One region of the Kitasatospora sp. NPDC114501 genome, then DNA from elsewhere that is predicted to be linked to it. Evidence: riboswitches for the same ligand, from Rfam matches in the RefSeq annotation. Region 1 holds a riboswitch; the other holds the start of a gene.

Region 1 (7,693 bases):
GCAGCTGGACCATCCGGGCCGCGGCCTGCGGGCCGACCGCGGCGGCGATCCGGGAGCGGGTGTACTCGCCCAGGTAGGTCAGCACGTCGGTACCCGCGCCGATCCGGCGCAACAGCTGCCGGGAGACCGGCAGCTGGGCCCAGGCGGCCTCGTGCCCGTGGGTCATGCCGAGCAGCCGCCCGGCCCCCGCCCGGCGCAGCGTGGGCGCCATCAGCCCGAGCGGGGCGGCGGCGCCGAACCAGACCGAGTCGCACTTCTCCGCCCGCAGGATCTCGGCGGCCCGCCGGGTGACCCGGGGTGTGGGAACCATCACCTTCGTCCGGTCCCGGATCACCGGGAACGGCTGCTCGGCGTCGAAGCGCGCAACCTCGCCGCCGTCCCGCCAGGTGGAGGCGTAGACCACCACGCTGCCAGCGGGCTGACGGACGGCCATGTTGTGTACGAACGCCTGGATGCCACCGGGGCGGGGCGGGAAGTCGTTGGTGACGATCAAGGTTCTGTGCATCAGGCCACGGCTCGCTCGGTCGGGGGGTGCGCGGTGTACCGCTGGGTGATCCGTACGATAGGTCAACACCATGACCCGCCGGGAACGGAAGCGCGCACGGCAACCGTTTCACCCCCGGGTCAGTCCTAGTACCTAGGCCGTCGTCCAGGACGCGGCCCGGGCGTCCGTCGGTACGACGCCTCCGGTGGGGACGTCCGAGACGAACGAGGGAGCGCAGTGGAATTGGCCCCGGCCACCGAGCCCGGTTCTTCGCGCGGCCGCCTCGGCCGCCCGCTCGGGGCGCTCGCCGCGCTCGGCGCCACCTGGCTGGCCACCCGCGCCCTGCTGGTGCTGCTGGCCACGGGCGTGCTGAAGGCGCCCGGCGGCGACGTGACGGCGGACGTGTGGATGATCTACCACGCCTGGTACGGCGTGCTCCAGACCGGCACCTTCCCGTTCGACGACGTGACCTGGCAGTACCCGCCGGGCGCCGCCCTGGTGATCCTGCTGCCGGGCCTGCTGCCCTGGTCGTACCTGGTCTCGTTCTGGGTGATCTGCGGGATCGCCGACGCCGCCGCGGCCGCGCTGCTGGTGCGCACCGGCCTGCGCCGGGGCCGGGCGCTGACCGGCGCCTGGATGTGGGTGGTGGGCGTCCCGCTGCTCGGCCCGATGATCTACAACCGCTTCGACGTCATCGTCACCGCGGTCGCCCTGGCCGGCCTGCTGGCGCTGATCCGCCGTCCGGCGGTCGGCGGGCTGCTGCTGGGCCTGGGCGGCATCGTCAAGATCTGGCCGCTGCTCGGCCTGATCGGCACCCCCTCCGGCCGCCGCACCCGCCGCTCCTGGACGCTGGCCGGGGCCACCGCCGTCTCGATCGGCTTCCTGCTGGCGGCCGGGATGAACGGCGCCTTCGACTTCCTGGCCTTCCAGAAGGACCGCGGCATCGAGGTCGAGTCGCTCGGCGCGCTGCCGCTGCACTTCGCCCGGCTCGCCGGCGGCTGGGACGGCAAGGTCACCATGAACTACGGCTCCCCCGAGATGCTCGGGCCGTGGGTCGGCGTGATCAGCAAGGTGATGATGGCCGGCACCCTGCTGGGCTTCGCCTGGCTGCTGCTGTGGCGCTACACCTCCAAGCGGCGCAGCGCGGCCACCATGTACGACGCGGCGCTGTGCGCGCTGCTGATCTTCGTGGTGACCAGCCGGGTGATCAGCCCGCAGTACCTGGTCTGGCTGGTCGGCGTCGCGGCGGTCTGCCTGACCGTGCGCAACAGCAGCCAGCGGCCGGTGGCGGTGCTGATCCTGCTCGCCTGCCCGCTCACCCTGGTCGAGTTCCCGACCGTGTTCACCCAGGTCCTGGCCAGCGACCCGGTGGCGGTCACGGTGCTGGCCGCACGCAACCTGCTGCTGCTGGCCGCGGCCCTGCTCTCCTGCGTGCGGCTCTGGCGCTCCACCCGCGGCGAGGCGCCGCTGCCGCCGACCGTGGTGCTGGACCGCGAGCCCGCCGCGCTGCCGGCCGCCGGCTACCCGGTGCGCCCGGGGATCGCCTACGAGCAGGACCTGCTGGACGGCATCGACCGGCCGGGCGCCCCGGCCCGGCAAGGGCGCTGACCAGGCCCTCAGCTGATCAGCCGATCAGCCCGTCAGCCGTTCGGGCATTCCGCTGTTCGGTCCGTCAGCCGATCGGCCAGTCAGCTGATCAGTCCCTGAGCGCCGCGACCCGCTCCAGCCAGAGCCGGGTGAACTCCGCCAGGCCGACGCCCAGCTCGCGGCGCATCAGCCGGTCGGTCCGGCGCTCCCGGTCCTCGCCCTGCCCGTCGGCCGCGCCGACCGCCCGGTAGAAGGCGACCAGCCGCTGCGGCCCGTGGGTGCGGCCGATCAGCTCGCAGGCCAGCCAGGACTGCTCGTAGGCCTGGGCGATGCCGGCGGCCCCGGCGGCGAAGTCCCGGTCGGCGGGCAGCGCGGCGGGGAGCCGCCCGGCGGCGACGTCCCGGGCCAGCTCGGGGGCTATCTGCTGCGGGCTGCGGCCTGAGTCCCGGTAGGCGGTCCAGTCGGCGACGCCCTCGGAGAGCCACAGCGGGGTCCAGGCCCGGGTGTCGGCCCTGGTCGCGACATGGGTGGCCTCGTGGGTGACCACCACCTGGCGGCCGAAGTCGCTGAGCCGCCCGTACGCCTCCGGGTTGACCAGCACCCGGTCCGCCGGGGTGTGCCAGGGCGCCCCGGGGGCGGCCACGGTGACCGCCGCCATGCCCGTCCAGCCGTCCGGGTCACCCTCCAGCAGCCGGGCGAACTGCTCCCCGGTGGCGGGCCGCTCCAGCAGCAGCCGGCCCGGCCAGGCGCCGCCCCAGAGCTCGGTGACGGCGGGCACCGCCCGGTCCCCCACCGCGACCAGCTCGGCCGGGTCGGGGCCGGCGGCCGGCCCGAGCACCAGGCAGTGCGCGCCCGGCGCGGACCGGACCGGCCCGAAGTCCCACGGCGCGGGCGGCCCGCCCGCGCCCTCCTCGTGCTCGACCCGCCAGCCGTCCCCGGCCCGGACCAGCTCGATCCGGCGCGGGTACACCACCGGGTACTCGTCGTACCCGGCGACCCGCACCGCCAGGTCGGCGGCGGCGGTCAGCCGCCCCGGCCCGCCGGAGGCGGCGAGCACCAGGTTGCGGTACCCCGCCTCGGCCACCGGCAGCCCGGCCCACGGCGGCGCCGAGCGGGCCCGCTCCGCCAGCGCGGCGGCCACCTCGGCGTGCCGGTCCGCCGACCGCGCCGCGGGCGCCGCCGGGGCGGCCGGCGGCAGCGACAGCTGGGCCAGCCCGCCGGCCGCGAGCAGCAGCGCGCCCCGCCGGGACAGCGCCCGGCGGGGGCGGGAGCCGGGGCGGGGTATCTCCGTGGGGCCGGCGGGGCCGGACGGCGGGGCGCTCAGAGCCGGACCACCCCGGAGACGGGCATGGCGGTGACGCTCTCGTAGCGGACCTTGGCGCCCGGGCGGGGGGCGTGCACGATCACGCCGCCGCCGGCGTACATGCCGACGTGGTGCATGTCCCGGTAGAAGATCACCAGGTCTCCCGGTCGCGCTTCGGACAGGCTGATCCGCTGCCCGGCGTACGCCTGGGCCTGCGAGGTGCGCGGCAGGGTCACTCCGGCCTGCCGCCAGCTGTAGTACATCAGACCGGAGCAGTCGAACGCGTGCGGCCCGGTGGCCCCGTAGACGTACGGGGAGCCGATCATCCGCACCGCGGCGGCCAGCGCGGCGGCCCCGCGCTCGGAGGCGGGCGGGGCGGTGCCGAGGTCCAGCCGGTCGGTGCCCCGGGTGGCGCGCTGCTCGGCGTCCCGGGCGTCCTGGGCCGTCAGCCGGGCCCGCTCGGCGGCGCCCAGGCCGTTCAGCAGCTTCTGCGCCTTGGCCAGCCGCTGCTGGATCTCCAGCTTGCTCTCGGCGAGCGAGCGGCGGGTCCGGTCCAGCTCGGCGAGCTTGTCGGCCGCCTCGGTGCGGCGCTGGTCGAGCCGGCGCTGCCGGGTGACCAGCTCGTGCAGGGCCTCCTGCTGGCGTGCGGCGGCCTGGCCCTGGGTGCGGGCGCGGGCCAGGTAGTCCTCCGGGTCGGGCGAGAGGATCAGCTGAGCCGTCTGGGTCATCCCGCCGCCGCGGTACTCGGCCCCGGCCACCGTCGCCAGGTCGCCGCGCAGTTCGTTGAGCCGGTCCTGGGCGAGGGCGATCTCGCCCTGGATGACCGTGGTCTCGCCCTGGAGCCGCCGCTGGGCCTCCTGCGCCGCGTTGAACCTCTCGGACGCCTGCTCGGCCTCGTCGTACAGCTGCTCCACCTGGGTCTTGACGTCCTGACGGTCGGCCGGGTCCGGGCTGCCGGGGGCGGCCTGGGCGCGACCCCCGGCGGCGACGCCCAGCGCGGTGGCGGCGGCCGTGGTCAGCACCAGCGCCCGGGCGAGCAGTTGGGAACGACGGTGCACGGGCATGGCGGCAGCGACTCCAATCCTGCGGCGCGGGCTCCCACCGCCGCACCGGGACGGGCGGCCGTCGAGCGGGAGTCCGGTGGCAGACGTTAGCGAGTCCGGGCAAGCGAGTCCAAACCCCTCCCAACCCGAATATTCGACCCCTAATCGGACATCAGGTCGACCCGCCGGAAAAGCCGCAGGCCCGGCCTTCCCTGGGGAAGACCGGGCCTGGAAGCGGCAGAGCGGGGATCAGACCCGCACGATGCCGGTCAGCGGCATGTTGGTGACCGCCTCGTAGCGCACCGACGCACCCGGCTTGGGAGCGTGCAGCACCTGGCCGTTGCCGGCGTAGATGCCGACGTGATGGGCGTCGGTGTAGAAGATCAGCAGGTCGCCGGGCTGGGCCTGGGAGAGGTCCGTGCCGATCCGGGCGCCGGCCGAGGCCTGCGCCTGCGAGGTGCGCGGCAGCGACACGTCCGCCTGGTTGAACGCCCAGACCATCAGGCCGGAGCAGTCGAAGGAACTCGGGCCGGTGGCACCCCAGACGTACGGGCTGCCGACCTTGGACGCGGCGGCCGCGAGGGCCGCGGCACCGCGCGAGCTGCCCGGGGCCACCTTCACCGGAGCGGTGGTGGTCGGGGCGGTGGACGACGGAGCGGAGAGGTTGCCGCGGGTGTTGTCGCGCGAGGCGCGGTCGGCCTGCGCCTGCGCCTGGGCGGCCGCGTCGGCCTTGGCCTTGGCTTCGGCCGCGGCCTTCTCCTCGGCCTGGCGCAGTGCCTGGCGCTCCTGCTCGGTCAGGGTGTTGAGCAGGTCCTGGGCGGCCTTCAGCTTGCCCTGGACCTCCTCCTTGGAGGTCTTCAGCTGCTGGGTCGTCGACTCCAGCTCGGCGAGCTTGCCCTGGGCCTCGTTGCGGTCCTGGTCGAGCTTGCGCTGCTGCTCCTGGAGCTCCTTCAGCTGACCCTTCTGGGTGGCACCGGCCTGGTTCAGCGCGTCGGCCTGGCTGAGGAAGCTGTCCGGGCTGGAGGAGAACATCAGCTGGACGGTCGGGGATATCCCCCCGTTGCGGTACTGCTCGCCGGCGATCTCGGCCAGACCGCCCTGGAGCTCGGTGACCTGGGCCTGCTGACGGGCCACCTGGTCCTGGAGGCCGGAGACCTGCTTCTCCAGCTCCTGCTGCTTGGCCTGGGCGGCGTTGTAGTTCTCGGTCGCGACCTCGGCCTGCTCGTTGAGCTGGTCGACCTGCTCCTTGACCTGTTCCTTGGTCGGCTGCGGGTCGGCGTGGGCGCCGGACTGCGCGGAGAGGGCGACCGCTGCGGCGGCGACGCCGGTCAGGATCGAGACCCGGGCGCGGCCGGCGGGCTTGGGACGACGATGGGACGCCACGAAGGCGGACTCCTTCTTCCTACGTCCGCCTACCGGGTGAGCTGACGGGTTCGGGCCGGAAGCATGCCCTACGACGCCTCACGGCCGTTCGGCCGACCTGGCGCCGATTCACCCCGGAGGAACGTGGTTCCCCGGCTCCGCTCCGCAGCGCCCCCAGTCACTGGGCTCCCCTGTCGGGCAGTCGCTTCGACCTGCCCCGCTGCCTTGCGAACTCGGCGGTAACCACCGCCGCCACCCTGGCTGGGCGATCGACAGTGCGGTGGTTCGGAGCATGACCCTAGTAACTGAACCGTGATCCGTTCAAATCCTTGTCAGAAAAAAGACGGAAGATTACCCAAGTTCCTTTGTGAAGATGACCGATGGTGACCAATGGTGCACACAAGGCTGATCGGTTCTCAGCATGCGGTCGCAAAAGGGCGGAAAGCCGAACGCCACCCCCGCAACGGAGGTGGCGCTTTTCACAGGACCCGAACAGGCGTCCCGGGCGTGTCGGACCGTCAGACCCGGCGGATGGTGTTGATCGGCATCGCGTCGGCCTTCATCACCTTCACCACGTCACCGGTGTGCGGCGCGTGGACCACCATGCCGTTCCCGATGTACATCCCGACGTGGTACATGCTCGGGCCGTAGATCACCAGGTCGCCCGGCTGGGCCTGGTCCAGCGACGGCACCCGGGTGCCGTAGTGGCCCTGCTCCTGCGAGGTGCGCGGCAGCGAGACGCCGGCCTGCCCGTACGCCCAGACCATCAGGCCCGAGCAGTCGAAGGTGGTCGATCCGGTGGCGCCCCACACGTACGGCGAGCCCTGCTTGCTCATCGCCTTGGCCACCGCCGCCCCCGCGTAGCCGCTGGCCGGCGGCAGGCTGCCGAGGTCCACCCGCGCGCTGCCGCGCGAGGCGCGGTCGTCCTGCGCCTGCTGGGCCCGCAGCGCGGCGCGGTCGGCGGCGCTCAGCGAGTTCAGCAGGTCCTGGGCGGCCTTCAGCTTGGTGTTGACGTCCGCCTTGGCCTGGTTCAGGTCCTTGGTGGTGCTGTCCAGCGAGGCGAGCACGGCGGCCGCCTCGGCCTTCTGCTGGTCCAGCCGGCGCTGCTGGTCCAGCAGCCCCTTGAGCGCCTCGGCCTGGCTGGTGCTGGCCTGCTGGACGGTCGAGGCCTTCTCCAGGTAGCCGGACGGGTCGGAGGAGAGCATCAGCTGGACGGACGGGTCGATGCCGCCGGCGCGGTACTGCTCGCCCGCCACCTCGGCGAGGCCGCCCTGGAGCTGGGTCATCTGCTCCTGGCCGCGGGCCACCTGGTCCTGCAGCTGGTCGGCCTGCTTGCGCAGCTGGTCCGCCCGCTCCTTGGCGCCGTTGTACTTCTCCGCCGCCTGCTCCTGCTCCTCCTGGAGCTGGTCGATCTGCGCCTTGACGTCCGTCTTGTCCGGCTGCGGCGCGGCGTGCGCGGCCACCTGGGCGGAGAGTGCGACCGCGGTCGCAGCGGCGGCGGTGAGCACGGAGATCCGTGCGCGGCTCGGCTGCTTGGGACGGCGGTGGGAGGCCAAGGGACCGGCTCCTTCTTTCTACGGGCTCACCTGATGGGATGAGATTCCGGAAAATAGGTTTGACGCCAGACCCTAGTGAAGATCTAACCGTTTTGCTACTCCCCCGAAGGCGTGAACCCCGGTCCCCACGCTGACTTCACGGGACCCGCACACCGCTCCGGACGAACCGCTGACCAGCCGTCATGCTAGCCGACCCAGGTCAGGGCCGGGCCAGCCGGTTCAGCAGCAGCACCGACGCCACCGGGCGCGCGCCCGCCTTCCGCACGCCCTCCGCGACCTCCCGGTCGGTGGACACCACCACCACCGGGCGGCCCTGCGGCTCGGCCCGCACCAGACGGCGGATCAGCTCGTCGGCCGT
Region 2 (7,693 bases), on a different contig from region 1:
AGCTCCGGGTCCTCGGCGAGCCGGGCGCTCTGGTCCTTCATCACGCCCTCCGCCTCCAGGGTGCCGATCAGCGAGGCGGCCTTGGGGCAGGTCAGGTAGTAGAGCGTGGGGAACGGCGTGCCGTCCGGCAGCCGGGGAGCCGTCTCCACGACGTCCGGGTTGCCGCAGGGGCAGCGGTGCGCCACGCCGCGCAGGCCGCGCGGCACCCGGCCGAGCTGGGCGGCGATGGCCGCGACGTCGGCGTCGGAGACGGTGGGGTGGTTCTCAGTGGTCATGGGAGGAGGTGTCTCCAACGGGGGACGGTGGGAGGGGAAGGGGGGCGGCGGGGGCCGCCGCGGCGGTGTCGGCGGCGTCCACCGAGTCCCAGATGCTGGCGTACCAGGGCTTGGCGGCCTGCGCCGTACCGCCGGAGGAGGCGGGTGCGGCGGGCCCGGAGGATCGGGCGGCCTGGCCGGCCGGGTCCACCGCGATGTACGGGGTCTCCCCCGGCACCGCGTAGTGCAGCCGGGCGCGGGCCTGCGCCTTGACGTACTCCGGGTCCTGCCAGCGGGCCTTCTCCCGGCGCAGCTGCTCGACCTGCTGGCGCGCGTGGTCGGCCTTCGCCCGCTGGGCGGAGATCTCGGCGCGCTGGGAGATGAACTGCCGCGTCGGGTAGGCGAGGATCGCCACCAGCGAGCAGAGCACCAGGACGAGGACGGTCGCCCGGCTCGTGAACCGGGGCCGGGCCGAAAAGCCCGGGATCCTCCAGCCAGCCATCTCCCGTATCCCCTCCTGGTCGCGACGGTGCCCCGCCGTCCACCCTACGGGGTGAACGGCGGGGCACCGGTCAGGCGTGCGCTACCGGGAGCGCCCGGCCCTCGTGCGGGCCGTGCGCGTCAGCCCTCGTGCTTGAAGCGCGGGAAGGCGCCGCGGCCGGCGTACTCGGCGGCGTCGTCGAGGATCTCCTCGATGCGCAGCAGCTGGTTGTACTTGGCGACGCGCTCGGAGCGGGCCGGGGCACCGGTCTTGATCTGGCCGCAGTTGGTGGCGACGGCCAGGTCGGCGATGGTGACGTCCTCGGTCTCGCCGGAGCGGTGCGACATCATGCAGCGGTAGCCGTTGCGCTGGGCCAGCTCGACGGCGTCCAGGGTCTCGGTCAGCGAGCCGATCTGGTTCACCTTCACCAGCAGCGCGTTGGCGGTGCCGGTCTCGATGCCGCGGGCCAGGCGGGCCGGGTTGGTGACGAACAGGTCGTCGCCGACCAGCTGGACCTTGTCGCCCAGCTTGTCGGTCATGGCCTTCCAGCCGTCCCAGTCCGACTCGTCCAGCGGGTCCTCGATGGAGACCAGCGGGTACGCGGCGACCAGCTCGGCGTAGTACTCGATGAGCTCGGCGGACGTGAGGTCCTTGCCCTCGAACTGGTAGGCGCCGTTCTCGTAGAACTCGGAGGAGGCGACGTCCAGGGCCAGCGCGACGTCACGGCCGGGCACGTAGCCGGCCTTCTGGATGGCCTCGACGATGAGGTCCAGGGCCTCGCGGTTGGAGTCCAGGTTCGGGGCGAAGCCGCCCTCGTCGCCCAGGCCGGTGGACAGGCCGCGCTCCTTCAGCACGCCCTTGAGCGTGTGGTAGACCTCGACGCCCCAGCGGACGGCCTCGGAGAAGGACTCCGCGCCGATCGGGGCGATCATGAACTCCTGGATGTCGACGTTGGAGTCCGCGTGCGACCCGCCGTTGAGGATGTTCATCATCGGGACCGGCAGGACGTGGGCGTTCGGGCCGCCCAGGTAGCGGAACAGCGGCAGGTCGCTGGCCTCGGAGGCGGCGTGCGCGACGGCCAGCGAGACGCCCAGGATGGCGTTGGCGCCGAGCGAGGACTTGTCCGGGGTGGCGTCCAGGTCCAGCATGGCCTGGTCGATCAGGCGCTGCTCGGTGGCGTCGTAGCCGACCAGCTCCGGGCCGATCTGCTCGATGACGGCCAGGACGGCCTTCTCGACGCCCTTGCCGAAGTAGCGGTTCTTGTCGCCGTCGCGCAGCTCCAGGGCCTCGAAGGCACCGGTGGAGGCACCCGACGGGACAGCGGCACGACCCGTGCTGCCGTCGTCGAGGCCGACCTCGACCTCGACCGTGGGGTTGCCGCGGGAGTCGAGGATCTCACGGGCTACGACGACATCGATGGACGGCACGAGGCATCTCCTTGCGGAAGCAGGGTCCGGTCTGACGGTGGTGCTGTCAGCAGGACGATTGCGGAGTCGTTACGACCAGAGCCTAACCGCCCGGGCTCCCGGGACCACCTCCGCCTCGGTCCCGTCTCAGCGTGTGGCCCCGCTACGCACCGGTAGTTCACCTGCTTGTCCCAGCTTGTCCCACCGGAGCGGGCGAATACGGACGAAGGGGGCCGGTAGGACCGGCCCCCTTCGGACGGCGGGGTGGAACGGTGTCGGCGTCGTGCGCCGACGGGCGTCGGCACCGGAGCCGACGGCTCAGCCGAGGTGCAGCACCTGGCCGGGCATGATCAGGTTCGGGTCGCCGCCGACGGTGGCGTGGTTCTGGTCGTACAGCGCGTGCCAGCCGCCGGACACGCCCTGGGCGGCGGCGATGGTCGACAGGGTGTCACCGGTGCGGACGGTGTAGTCGTGGCCGCCGGCCTGCGGGGCCGACTGCGCGGCCTGCGGGGCGTACTGCGGCTGGGCGGCGGCCTGGCCGGCGTACTGCTGGTAGACGCTCTGGTGGCTGGTCCAGTACCAGGCGCCGTTGTTCTGGTACCAGTACACCTTGGCGTCGGCGTCCCAGCCGGCCTGGCCGGAGAAGCCCGGGGTCTGCGGCTGTGCCTGCTGCTGCGGGGCGGCCTGCTGGACCGGCTGCGCGGCGGGCTTCTGCACCGGCTTCTGGGCGACCGGCTTCTGCACGACCGGCTTCTCGGCCGGCTTGGCGGCGGGCTTCGGGGCCTGCTGCTTGGGGGCGGACTGCGGCTTGGCGTCCGAGGAGGTGTCGACCACGGCCGGGGCGCCGCCCTTGGTCAGGCCGGCCTTCTGGGAGCAGACCGGCCAGGCGCCCGGACCCTGCGAGGCCAGGACCTTCTCGGCGACCGCGATCTGCTGGGCCTTGCCGGCCTGGTTGGCCTGCGCCGCGTAGGCGGTGCCGCCGTACGCCTTCCAGGTGCTGGAGGTGAACTGGAGGCCGCCGTAGAAGCCGTTGCCGGTGTTGATGCTCCAGTTGCCGCCGCTCTCGCACTGGGCGACGGAGTCCCAGGTGGAGGCCGGGGCGGCGGAGGCGCCGGTGGCGGTGAGGAGCGGCATCGCGAGTCCGACGCCGGCCACACCGGCGACGGCGATGGCCTTCTCGGTCTGGGTGCGACGACGGTGACGGCCGGTTCCGACGAACAGCATGAAGAGGTCCCTCTCCGCACGCCTGCGAGGTGAGCTGTCGGGTTCGGACCGGGAGGTGGCCCGGCCGCCGTAAGCGGAAACGATTCCGCTCGGGCGGCTTCACCCCAAGCCGTGGGAGACGGCAACAAACCTGGGTCCCCCGCCCCTGCCCAGGGTCTGGTCGGTTTCCCGTGGCGCGGCGGGCAGGATTCGGCGTTCCGCGCACGAGGTCCGCAGCTGCGAACTCCAGGGAGAGTAGACAGAACATCAGACCAATCACAAGCTCATATCGTCGATATCACACGACAATTACGGCCCGTGTCCGATCGCCTACCAACAGCGGGGTTATGTCCGGATTGATGGTTGTTCACACCCCCGCCGGCAGGCGATCGGCGACGCCCCGTCAGCGTGGTCTCAGCGGCTCGCGGGCCCGGACGGGGCCTGCGGAGGCGTGTGCGGGGAGCGGCTCTCCGGACTGAATTCCACCGGCAGTTCGCGCAGCCCACGCATGATCAGACCACCGCGCCAGCGCAGGTTCTCCGGGCTTTCCGCGAGCCGCAGATCGGGCAGCCGGGAAAGCAGTGTGGCCAGCGCGGCACGCCCCTCCAGCCGGGCGAGCGGGGCGCCGATGCAGTAGTGGATGCCGTGCCCGAAGCCCAGGTGGGGATTGTCCGTCCGGGCCAGGTCCAGGGTGTTCTCGGCCGCGAACCGGGCCGGGTCGCGGTCCGCCGCGGCCAACACCACCAGCACCGGGTCGCCGACCGGGATGTCCACCCCGCCGATGGTCAGCGGGCGGGTCGCGAACCGCCAGGTCGCCAGCTCCACCGGCCCGTCGTAGCGCAGGAGTTCCTCGATCCCGGTCTCCAGCAGCGCGCTCTCCCCACGCGCCACCGACTCCTGCAGCAGCCGGCGCTGCTCCGGGTTGCGCAGCAGCGCGTACGTGCCGTTGCCGATCAGGTTCACGGTGGTCTCGAAGCCCGCGAACAGGAGGATGAAGGCCATCGCCGCGGCCTCCTTCTCGGTCAGGTGCTCGCCGTGGTCACTGGCCCGGATCAGGCCGGAGATCAGGTCGTCCCCGAGGTCCGCGCGCTTGCGGTGGATCAGCTCCAGCAGGTACGCCCGCATCCGCTTCACCGCCCGCCCCACGCCGCCGCGTTGGCCGCCGCCGTGCCGGATCATCATGCCGGCCCAGTCGCGGAAGTCGTCCTGGTCCTCGGACGGCACCCCGAGCATGTCGCAGATCGCGTAGATGGGGAGCGGGAAGGCGAACTCGTGGATGAGGTCCGCCGAACCGCGCTGTGCGAAGCCGTCGATCAGCCGGTCGGTGAGCTGCTGCACCCGCGGCTCGAACTCGGCCACCCGGCGCGGGGTGAACGCCTTCGACACCAGCCGGCGCAGCCGGGTGTGGTCCGGCGGGTCGATGTTCAGCAGGTGGGTCATCAGGTCCGCCTGCCGCTCCCCCGGGATGCCCACCCGGCCGGTGCGGTGCGCCTGCTCGCTGTGGTGCGCCGGGTTCTTCGACAGCCGGCCGTCCGCGAGCGCCTGCCGGGCGTCCGCGTACCGGGTCACCAGCCAGGCCTCGACGCCGCTCGGCAGGGTGGTGCGGTGCACCGGGGCGTGCTCGCGCAGCCAGGCGTAGGCGGGGTACGGGTCGGCGGCGAACTCCCAGGTGAACAGCTGCGGGGCGGGGGCGTCGGACGGCGCGGCGGCGGGCCGGGCGGGGTGGGGCTGAGCTGGCATGGACCGACCGTATCCGGTGCGACGGGACCGCCCTCCCCCGACGGACCGCGGCCGGCGCGCCAACGGCCGGTGGCCGCTCCGTTGCCGCCCCGTGGCCGGTTCCTGGACGGTCCGTGGCCGGTCCGTGGACAGCTCTTGGCCGACTCTTGGCCGCGGGGCGGGCGTGAGTCTGGTCACCTGAGGGGTAATCCCTGTTGCGGGGGGTCGGGACGTGCCTACGATCCTCCGCAGTACGCGTGGGCGCCGGTGCGGTGTCGCCCACAGGGAGGAGCAGACCATGCGGGTCAGCGGGTCAGTCGTCGTCGTCGCGGTCCTCGACGGCGGGTCGGGCGCGGGCCTCGCCCGCCGGTTCGCCGCGGCCGGCACCGTCGGCATGCTGATCGCCGACCAGCACGTCGGCATCGCCGAGGACCTCGCCGCCGAACTCGACCGGCCGGGCTGCCCCGTCGTCGGCGTCTGCGGCGACATCCGCCGCCCCAGTGACGTCGCCGCCCTCGTGGACACCGCCGAGAAGCACCTCGGGCCGATCGACCTGTTCGCCGTGGCCGGCCCGGGCGGCGAGCGGATCATCTCGCTGGCCGAGCTGCCCGACCACCTCGACCTGGAGCGGCTCGCCGAACTGGTCGTCCTCGTCGGTGAGGCCATCGGCGAGCTCGTCCCGCCGCAGCGGCGCCCCGAGCCCGCCGCCAAGGCGGCCTGAACCGCTACTCCCCGTCCGGCCCGAGGCCCTCGGCCGCGCGCACCGCGTCCCGGTAACCGCGCGCGGCCGACCGCAGCGCCGCGTCCACGTCCACCCCGGCGTCGTGCGCCCGCTGCGCCACCGCGAGCAGCAGCCGGCCCGCCGAGTCGGCGGTCAGCTCGGCCGGCAGCTCGTACGGCTCGTCCGGCACCCCGGTGAAGCCCGCCCGGCGCACCCGGGACACCAGCTTCGCCGCGTACGCCAGCGAGGGCAGCCCGGCCGGCACGCCGTCCAGCACCGACTCGCGGTCCGCCTTCTCGGCCGCCTTCAGCTGCTCCCAGTTCGCCTCCACCTCGGCGGCGCCAACGGCCTCGGCATCCCCGAACACGTGCGGGTGCCGGTACATCAGCTTCTCGACGATGTCCCCGGCCACGTCGTCGACGGTGAACGGCTCGGTCGGGTGCTCCTCGGCGATCCGGGAGTGGAAGAACACCTGCAACAGGACGTCGCCCAGCTCCTCGCGCAGCGTCCCCCGGTCCCCCTCCTCGATCGCCTCGACCAGCTCGTACGCCTCCTCGACCAGGTACTTCACCAGGCTCTCGTGCGTCTGCTCGGCGTCCCAGGGGCAGCCGCCCGGGGAGCGCAGCCGGTCCATCACCGTCACCAGGTCCAGCAGCCGCGACCCCGGCAGGTCGTACGAGCCCGGCAGCACCTCGATCTCCGGCACCTCGCCGGCGTGCTCCACCGCGAGCCGCGCCAGCGCGTCCGTCAGCCCCGGATCCCCGTCCGGGCTGCCCAGCCACACCGTCGGCCCGGCCCCGGCCGGCTGCCCGATCAGCAGCCGCGCCAGCGCGGGCGCCGACCCGGGCGGCACGGCCTCCACCGCCACCCCGGCCTGCCGCACCGCCGCCACCTGCGGATGCCCCTCGTCCCCCACCAACACCCGCCCCGCCGACCGCAACGCCTCCCACGCCGGCCACGCCAGCAGGCCGGGAGCCACCCGGTGGGTGGTGGTCAGCAGGATCAGCTTCGCGCCCGGGACATTCGTCGGCACAGCATTCGTCGTCACACTCCGAACCTACTCTGCCGCCCTCCGGGGGTGCGGCGGTACGGCGGTGCCGGACGGGATCCGCCGGGCCACCGGAGCGAGGCGGCGGGGGCCGAACTGACCGTCGGCGGAGCCCCGATCCCCGACCACCTCCCCCGGGACGGCGACCGCGCCGCCCGGGCCGAGGCCGCCGCCTGCGCCGCCCTGCACCGCCGCGCCGTCCGGCTGCTCCCCTGTCGGTTCGCCCTGGCCCTTCAGTCCGACGACAGGCTGCTGCCCGCCGTGGGGCGGTTCACCGAGTCGGTCGCGTCCTGCGAGGAGACCGTCGCCCTGTTGGAACGGTACGGGGGCACCCGACGATGCCACCGCGCTGGCGGACGCCCTCGACGACCTGGCGCTACGGCTCCGCGAGGCAGGCCGAACGGGAACGTGGCCCCGTTCCGCGAACTCGTCGACCGCGACCCGGAGGCCGGCCTGACCGGTCTCGGGTGGGTACTGCGAACCCTGGACCAGCGGCTGACCGCGGTCGGGGCGGAGGACGACGCCCTGGACGACTCCACCCGGCGAACCCCGGGGAACACCGCGGTGGTCCCGCCCATGGCCTCGGCAACCTGGCGCACCCGCTCACCCGGGCGGGGCGCCCGCTGCCCGCGCCGGCCGCCGGCGGGGAGGCGATCGCCCTGGTCGGCGGGCTCGGAGGAGTCGGCCGAGGCGCAGCCGTTCCCCGCCTGGGCCGTGTGGACGCGAGCCAGGACCCTCCGGGACCTCGCCCGGCCCGCCGAGGCGCTCGATCCGGCACGCGAACACGTCGGCGTACTCCGGCGCCTCCTCCGGCACGACCGGGCGTACGCCGCCGACCTCGCGAGGCCCTGCGCGACCTGG

What was found. Region 1 has a riboswitch for cyclic di-AMP ahead of ACZ7RU_RS02710 (C40 family peptidase). Riboswitches for the same ligand answer to the same signal wherever they lie in the genome.
Region 2: linked by a shared signal. The riboswitch ahead of ACZ7RU_RS03890 (LysM peptidoglycan-binding domain-containing protein) and the one ahead of ACZ7RU_RS02710 (C40 family peptidase) in region 1 are both predicted to bind cyclic di-AMP.

The regions. Positions count from the first base shown of each region.
Region 1 covers NZ_JBVKDS010000001.1:576,453-584,145, reverse strand. Annotated here, with positions in the region: gene ACZ7RU_RS02730 (glycosyltransferase family 4 protein) at 1-505, opposite strand, end outside; gene ACZ7RU_RS02725 (glycosyltransferase 87 family protein) at 722-2,092, shown strand; gene ACZ7RU_RS02720 (hypothetical protein) at 2,181-3,212, opposite strand; gene ACZ7RU_RS02715 (C40 family peptidase) at 3,392-4,438, opposite strand; gene ACZ7RU_RS02710 (C40 family peptidase) at 4,667-5,800, opposite strand; cyclic di-AMP (ydaO/yuaA leader) riboswitch at 5,811-5,960, opposite strand; gene ACZ7RU_RS02705 (C40 family peptidase) at 6,298-7,335, opposite strand; gene ACZ7RU_RS02700 (NYN domain-containing protein) at 7,535-7,693, opposite strand, start outside.
Region 2 covers NZ_JBVKDS010000002.1:67,959-75,651, reverse strand. Annotated here, with positions in the region: partial or broken gene ACZ7RU_RS03905 (DUF501 domain-containing protein) at 1-293, opposite strand, end outside; gene ACZ7RU_RS03900 (FtsB family cell division protein) at 265-756, opposite strand; gene eno (phosphopyruvate hydratase) at 876-2,162, opposite strand; gene ACZ7RU_RS03890 (LysM peptidoglycan-binding domain-containing protein) at 2,460-3,365, opposite strand; cyclic di-AMP (ydaO/yuaA leader) riboswitch at 3,371-3,537, opposite strand; gene ACZ7RU_RS03885 (cytochrome P450 family protein) at 3,759-5,084, opposite strand; gene ACZ7RU_RS03880 (SDR family NAD(P)-dependent oxidoreductase) at 5,362-5,784, shown strand; gene ACZ7RU_RS03875 (nucleoside triphosphate pyrophosphohydrolase) at 5,789-6,832, opposite strand.